2 regions of the Variovorax sp. J31P179 genome follow, and region 1 is predicted to be linked to the other one. Evidence: riboswitches for the same ligand, from Rfam matches in the RefSeq annotation. Region 1 holds a riboswitch; the other holds the start of a gene.
What was found. A riboswitch is a leader RNA that binds a small molecule or an ion and turns the genes downstream of it on or off. The one in region 1 is predicted to bind S-adenosylhomocysteine.

Region 1 (3,402 bases):
GAAGCGCTTGTGGAGCGCGTCTCGGTCGGTCAGGGGAATCGTCTCGAAGTCCTGCGGCAGCTTTTCCTGGCCCGACTCGAACACCGTCATCGCCTGCGTGCGCAGGTTGATGATGCCGCCGAAGGTCTTGCCCTGGCCCACCGGCCAGGTCATCGGCACGCAGGGCATGCCGAGTTCGCGCTCGATCTCGTCGAGCAGTTCGAGCGGCTCGCGCACCTCGCGGTCCATCTTGTTGACGAAGGTGATGATCGGCGTGTCGCGCTGGCGGCAGACCTCGATCAGCCGGCGGGTCTGGGCTTCGACGCCGTTGGCGGCGTCGATCACCATCAGCGCCGAGTCGACCGCCGTGAGCACGCGGTAGGTGTCTTCGGAGAAGTCCTTGTGGCCGGGCGTGTCGAGCAGGTTGATGACGTGGTCGCGATAGACCATCTGCATCACCGACGAGGCCACCGAGATGCCGCGCTGCTTCTCGATCTCCATCCAGTCGGAGGTGGCATGGCGCGAGGCCTTGCGGGCCTTGACCGAGCCGGCGATCTGGATCGCGCCAGAGAACAGCAGCAGCTTCTCGGTCAGCGTGGTCTTGCCGGCGTCCGGGTGGGAAATGATCGCGAAGGTGCGGCGGCGTTTGGTTTCGGAGGCGAAGGTCATGGTGAACGCGGTGCGCGCTCACGGGCGCGGTCTGCTGAAGGCAAAGCCCGCAATTTTACTGTTCACATCGGCGGCGTGAAGCCGTTGCGGCCCACCAGCAAGCTGGAGGCGGTAGGCTTGCCGTCCTTCAGCTGCGCCGTGACGACCACTTTCGCGCCCTGCACCACCAGCGCCTGCTGGTCGTCCTGCGCCGGCTTGAAGGTGACGATGGGCGTGCCGCGGGGAACGATCACGGTCTTCTCGCCGTCCTTGTAGCGCAGCACCAGCTTGCGGCCGCCCGGCACCGAGGACGGCGCGGCGGCGAGGGCCGAGACCGTGGCGTTGGTCATCGTGCCGTTGGGCATGTAGTCCCAGGGCCGGAAACCCTCGCCGGTGCCGCGCATGGCCTCCGGAAAGACCAGCACCTCGACCGCGCACTGGGTGCCGTCGGGCTGGGGCAGCGAGCCGGCGCCGACGAAACTGTTGGGCTTGATCGCGTCCAGCGTGACCGGCAGCACCTCGACCACCCGCAGGTCGGGCGGACGCACCATCGTGACGACTTCGCCGCTGCGGTCCTTGACGGTCAGCGAGGTGGCGTCGACATGGGCGATCACGCCGCGCACGCGCACCGGGGGCTGGCCCGCGCCCCCCTGGGCCCAGGCTGCGGCGGACAGAACGGCCGCTGCGGCGGCTGCAAGTGACAGGGCGAGGACCTTGGCTTTGGACATGGCGGAATTCGGTGCGGCAGTGGAGGGGAAACGCAGTCTAGGCCGATCCGGCGCGCCTTGCTGGCGGCGGTCCGGAGACAGGCGTTAAAATGCGCCGTTCCGAGGAGCGTTGCAGCGCCGTCAGGCGTGAGGCTCGGACCATCATCGCAACCACGCTCACCCGCTGTTCTCGCGGTGAGTCCGTTCCCCGAATGCAGTGGCCACTGTCAAACCCGCTTTGGAGCCCACAATGAGCGCTGTTCTCAAAACCACCCCCGTCTCGACCGCCGACCAGGCGATCGCCGACCTGTCCCTGGCCGCCTGGGGCCGCAAGGAAATCCGCATCGCCGAAACCGAGATGCCCGGCCTGATGGCGATCCGCGAGGAATTCGCCAAGGGCCAGGCGCTCAAGGGCGCGCGCATCACCGGCTCGCTGCACATGACGATCCAGACCGCCGTGCTGATCGAGACCCTGCAGGCCCTCGGCGCCACCGTGCGCTGGGCCTCGTGCAACATCTTCTCGACCCAGGACCACGCCGCCGCCGCCATCGCCGCCGCCGGCACGCCGGTGTTCGCGATCAAGGGCGAGTCGCTGACCGACTACTGGGACTACACCCACGCCATCTTCGAATTCGGCCCCAAGGGCTCGAAGGACGAAGGCCCGAACATGATCCTCGACGACGGCGGCGACGCCACCATGCTGATGCACCTGGGCCAGAAGGCCGAGAAGGACCTCGGCGTGCTGGCCAACCCGACCAGCGAAGAAGAACGCATCCTGTTCGCCGCGATCAAGGCCAAGCTGGCGGTCGACCCCACCTGGTACACCCGCAAGTCGGCCCAGATCATCGGCGTGACCGAAGAAACCACCACCGGCGTGCACCGCCTGAACGAGATGTCGGCCAAGGGCACGCTGCAGTTCCGCGCCATCAACGTCAACGACTCGGTCACCAAGAGCAAGTTCGACAACCTCTACGGCTGCCGCGAATCGCTGGTCGACGGCATCAAGCGCGCCACCGACGTGATGATCGCCGGCAAGGTCGCCTGCGTGGCCGGCTACGGCGACGTCGGCAAGGGCTCGGCCCAGGCCCTGCGCGCCCTCAGCGCCCAGGTCTGGGTGACCGAGATCGACCCGATCAACGCCCTGCAGGCCGCGATGGAAGGCTACAAGGTCGTCACGATGGAATACGCCGCCGACAAGGCCGACATCTTCGTCACCACCACCGGCAACCGCGACGTGATCCGCCACGAGCACATGGCCGCCATGAAGGACCAGGCGATCGTCTGCAACATCGGCCATTTCGACAACGAGATCGACGTCGCCTCGATCGAGAAGTACGAGTGGGAAGAGATCAAGCCGCAGGTCGACCACATCACCTTCCCCGACGGCAAGAAGATCATCCTGCTGGCCAAGGGCCGCCTCGTGAACCTGGGCTGCGGCACGGGCCACCCGAGCTTCGTGATGTCGTCCTCGTTCGCCAACCAGACCATCGCCCAGATCGAGCTTTTCACCAAGCCCGACGCCTACCAGGCCGGCAAGGTCTACGTGCTGCCCAAGCACCTCGACGAGAAGGTCGCGCGCCTGCACCTGAAGAAGGTCGGCGCCATGCTGACCACGCTGACCGACACCCAGGCGGCCTACATCGGCGTCGACAAGAACGGTCCGTACAAGCCGGACACCTACCGTTACTGAGCGCCGCGCCTTGCGTGCCGATCAGTTGCTCGTCGAACGCGGCCTGGCCGCTTCGCGTTCGCAGGCGGTTCGCCTGATCGCCGGCGGCTTGCGCTGGCGTGATGGCGCCGACTGGCGCGTCGTGGGCAAGAACCGCGACGAAATCCCCGAAGCGGCCGAGCTCGAACTGCTCGACGCCGCCGAGGCCCGCTACGTGTCGCGCGGCGGCCTCAAGCTGGAGGGCGCGCTGGCCGCCACCGGCATCGACCCGACGGGCCGGCGTTGTCTCGACGTCGGCCAGTCGACCGGCGGCTTCACCGACTGCCTGCTGCAGCGCGGTGCTGCGCATGTGGTCGGCGTCGACGTCGGCCATGGTCAGCTACACGCCCGCATCCGCGA
Region 2 (3,402 bases), on a different contig from region 1:
GACCACCTCGTCCTTGAGGATGGCCGGAAACGGCCCCGCCAGATCCCAGGTCTGGAAGAAGGGCCCCCAGTCGATGTACTTGGCGAGTTCGGTCAGGTCGAAGTTCTTGAACACGCGCCGTCCGATGAACTTCGGCACCGGCGGCACATAGCCAGCCCAGTCGACCGGCGTCTTGTTGGCCCGCGCCTTGGCCAGCGGCCACAGCGTCACCTGCTTCTTGTTGGCGTGCTGGTGGCGCACCTTGTCGTAGTCGGCATTGAGTTCGTCGATGTAGCTCGCCGCCTGGTCCGACAGCAGCGACTGCGCCACGCTCACGCTGCGCGAGGCATCGGGCACGTAGACCACCGGGCCTTCGTAGTGCGGCGCGATCTTCACGGCCGTATGGACCCGGCTGGTGGTGGCGCCGCCGATCATGAGCGGAATCTTCTTGATGCGGAAGTGCTCGTCCTTCTGCATCTCGCCGGCCACGTACTGCATCTCCTCGAGGCTCGGCGTGATCAGGCCCGAGAGCCCGACGATGTCGGCGCCCTCGACCTTGGCGCGCGCCAGGATCTCGTGGCAGGGCACCATCACGCCCATGTTCACGACCTCGAAGTTGTTGCACTGGAGCACGACCGTGACGATGTTCTTGCCGATGTCGTGGACGTCGCCCTTGACCGTCGCGATGACGATCTTGCCCTTGGTGCGGACATCGCGGCCGGCGGCCTCGTCCTGGCGTTTTTCTTCCTCGATGTAGGGAATGAGGTGCGCCACCGCGGACTTCATCACGCGGGCCGACTTCACCACCTGCGGCAGGAACATCTTGCCCTGGCCGAACAGGTCGCCGACGATGTTCATGCCGGCCATCAGCGGGCCTTCGATCACGTGCAGCGGACGCCCGCCGGTGGCCAGGATCTGCTGGTAGGCCTCTTCCGTGTCTTCCACGATGAAGTCGGTGATGCCGTGCACCATCGCATGCGACAGCCGCTGGTTCACGTGCACTGGGTGCTCGGCCGTGCCGCGCCATTCGAGCTTCTTGCTCTCGTCCTTGGCACCGCTCTTGGCGGTCTCGGCGACTTCCACCAGGCGCTCGCCGGCATCGGGGCGGCGGTTCAGCACCACGTCTTCCACGCGCTCGCGCAGTTCGGGCTCGAGGTCGTCGTAGACGCCGACCATGCCGGCGTTGACGATGCCCATGTCCATGCCGGCCTTGATCGCGTGGTACAGGAAGACGGTGTGGATCGCCTCGCGCACCGGGTCGTTGCCGCGGAAGCTGAAGCTGACGTTCGACACGCCGCCCGACACCTTGGCGCCGGGCAGGTTCTGCTTGATCCAGCGCACCGCGTTGATGAAGTCGACAGCGTAGTTGTTGTGCTCCTCGATGCCGGTGGCGATCGCGAAGATGTTCGGGTCGAAGATGATGTCCTCGGGCGGGAAGCCGATCTCGTCGACCAGGATGCGGTAGGCGCGCTCGCAGATCTCGATCTTGCGTTCGTAGGTGTCGGCCTGGCCCTTCTCGTCGAAGGCCATCACGACCGCTGCCGCGCCGTAGCGGCGCAGCAGCCGGGCCTGATGGCGGAACTGGTCCTCGCCCTCTTTCATGCTGATCGAGTTGACGATGCCCTTGCCCTGGATGCAGCGCAGGCCGGCCTCGATCACGTCCCACTTCGAGCTGTCGACCATGATCGGCACCCGCGCGATGTCGGGCTCGCTGGCGATCAGGTTCAGGAAGCGCACCATCGCGGCCTTGCTGTCGAGCATGGCCTCGTCCATGTTGATGTCGATCACCTGGGCGCCGTTCTCGACCTGCTGGCGCGCCACCGCCAGCGCTTCCTCGAACTGGCCGTTCAGGATCATGCGGGCGAAGGCCTTCGAGCCGGTGACGTTGGTGCGCTCGCCGATGTTGACGAACAGCGCGCCATCGCCGATCTGCACCGGCTCGAGGCCGGACAGCTTCATCGGGGGCGGGGTCTGGGACGCGGAAGAATCGATTGGCATGGGCTCACCTGTGGAAACGGGGTCAGGCGAGCGTCGTTGCACTCCAGTGCCTGGAAGCCCAAGCCTGACGCGGCCGGCCAGACGGCCGGCGGCGCTGCAACGCTCCTTGGGAGCCGCGGATTTTACGCTGGCTGCGCGGCGCCGGCGGCCGATGCCGGCAAGCCGAAGACGGCGTCGAAGGCCCAGTTGAAGACGAAGGTATAGACCAGGAAGAAAACCACCAGGCCGAGGTCCATCACCAGGGCGTCCCAGAGACTGACGCCGAGCCACCAGGCGAACACCGGCACCAGGAAGGCGATCAGGCCGCCTTCGAAGCCGATCGCGTGGGCGATCCGGCGGCGCAGGCTGCGGCCGCGCACCGCCTGGCCGGACTCCCAGCGCTCGAACAGGGCGTTGAACGAGAGGTTCCAGAGCACGGCGATGACCGAGGCGATCACCGCCAGCACGCCCGAATGGCCCAGTCCCTGGCCGGACATCAGCGCCAGGCCCGCGCTGGCCGCGACGATGGCGATGCCCTCGTAGAGGCTGATATAGACGACGCGGCGCTTGAGCCCTTGCATGAAATCGATCCTGTGTTGGTTGGCGTTGAGCTGGACTTTATGTTGGTTTACCTGATATAAAAAGTCATCTTCTTTCAGGTTCATTGATAGATCGGGGCGGCCGTGGGTTTTTCCAGCGACAGCGTGGCGGTGTTTCTCGCGGTGGTCGATCACGGCTCCTTCTCGGCGGCGGCGCGAGCGCTGGGCCGGGTGCCCTCGGCGGTCAGCATGGCGATCGCCAGTCTCGAAGCCGAGCTCGACCTCAGCCTGTTCGACCGCAGCGGTCGCGAGCCGCAGCCGACCGCGGCCGCGCGATCGCTGGAGCCGCAGGCGCGCCTGCTGGCGGCGCAACTCAAGCAGCTTCAGGTCCAGGCGCTGGCGCTGACCCAGGGGCTGGAGAACCGGCTGACGCTGGCCATAGCGCCCGAGTTGCTGGCCGCGCCCTGGAGCGGGCCGCTGGCCGCTCTGGCGGCCGAATACCCGCTGCTGGAGGTCGAGGTGCTGGCGGCGCCGCAGGCCGATGCGCTGGCGCTGCTACACAGCGGCAGGGCGCAGCTGGCCCTGGTGTTCGAGCGCCCCAGCCTCGACGGCCGCGAGGGTTTCCAGGAAGTGGCCAACGACACCATGGTGGCCGTGATGGCGCCCGACCATCCGGTGCTGGCCGCGGCTGGGGGACGGTTGCGAGAAGAACACCTGACGACCACGCGGCAGATCGTGGTCGCCGGACGCGACCTCGCCACCAGCGACCCGCGTTTCGTCTTCGCGCGCCATGTCTGGCGCACCGACAACGCGCTGGCCGCGCTGAGCCTGATCACCGCCGGCCTGGGCTGGGGCTGGCTGCCGCGCAACTTCGCGCGGCCGCACGTGGCGGCCGGCGCGCTGGTCG

Region 2: linked by a shared signal. The riboswitch ahead of metH (methionine synthase) and the one ahead of ahcY (adenosylhomocysteinase) in region 1 are both predicted to bind S-adenosylhomocysteine.

The regions. Positions count from the first base shown of each region.
Region 1 is NZ_JASZYL010000006.1:403,361-406,762, reverse strand. Features, by position in the region: gene QTI17_RS18390 (peptide chain release factor 3) at 1-648, opposite strand, end outside; gene QTI17_RS18385 (hypothetical protein) at 711-1,355, opposite strand; S-adenosyl-L-homocysteine riboswitch at 1,451-1,520, shown strand; gene ahcY (adenosylhomocysteinase) at 1,585-3,024, shown strand; gene QTI17_RS18375 (TlyA family RNA methyltransferase) at 3,035-3,402, shown strand, end outside.
Region 2 is NZ_JASZYL010000007.1:309,727-313,128, forward strand. Features, by position in the region: gene metH (methionine synthase) at 1-1,977, opposite strand, end outside; S-adenosyl-L-homocysteine riboswitch at 1,999-2,091, opposite strand; gene QTI17_RS20345 (PACE efflux transporter) at 2,100-2,537, opposite strand; gene QTI17_RS20350 (LysR family transcriptional regulator) at 2,640-3,402, shown strand, end outside.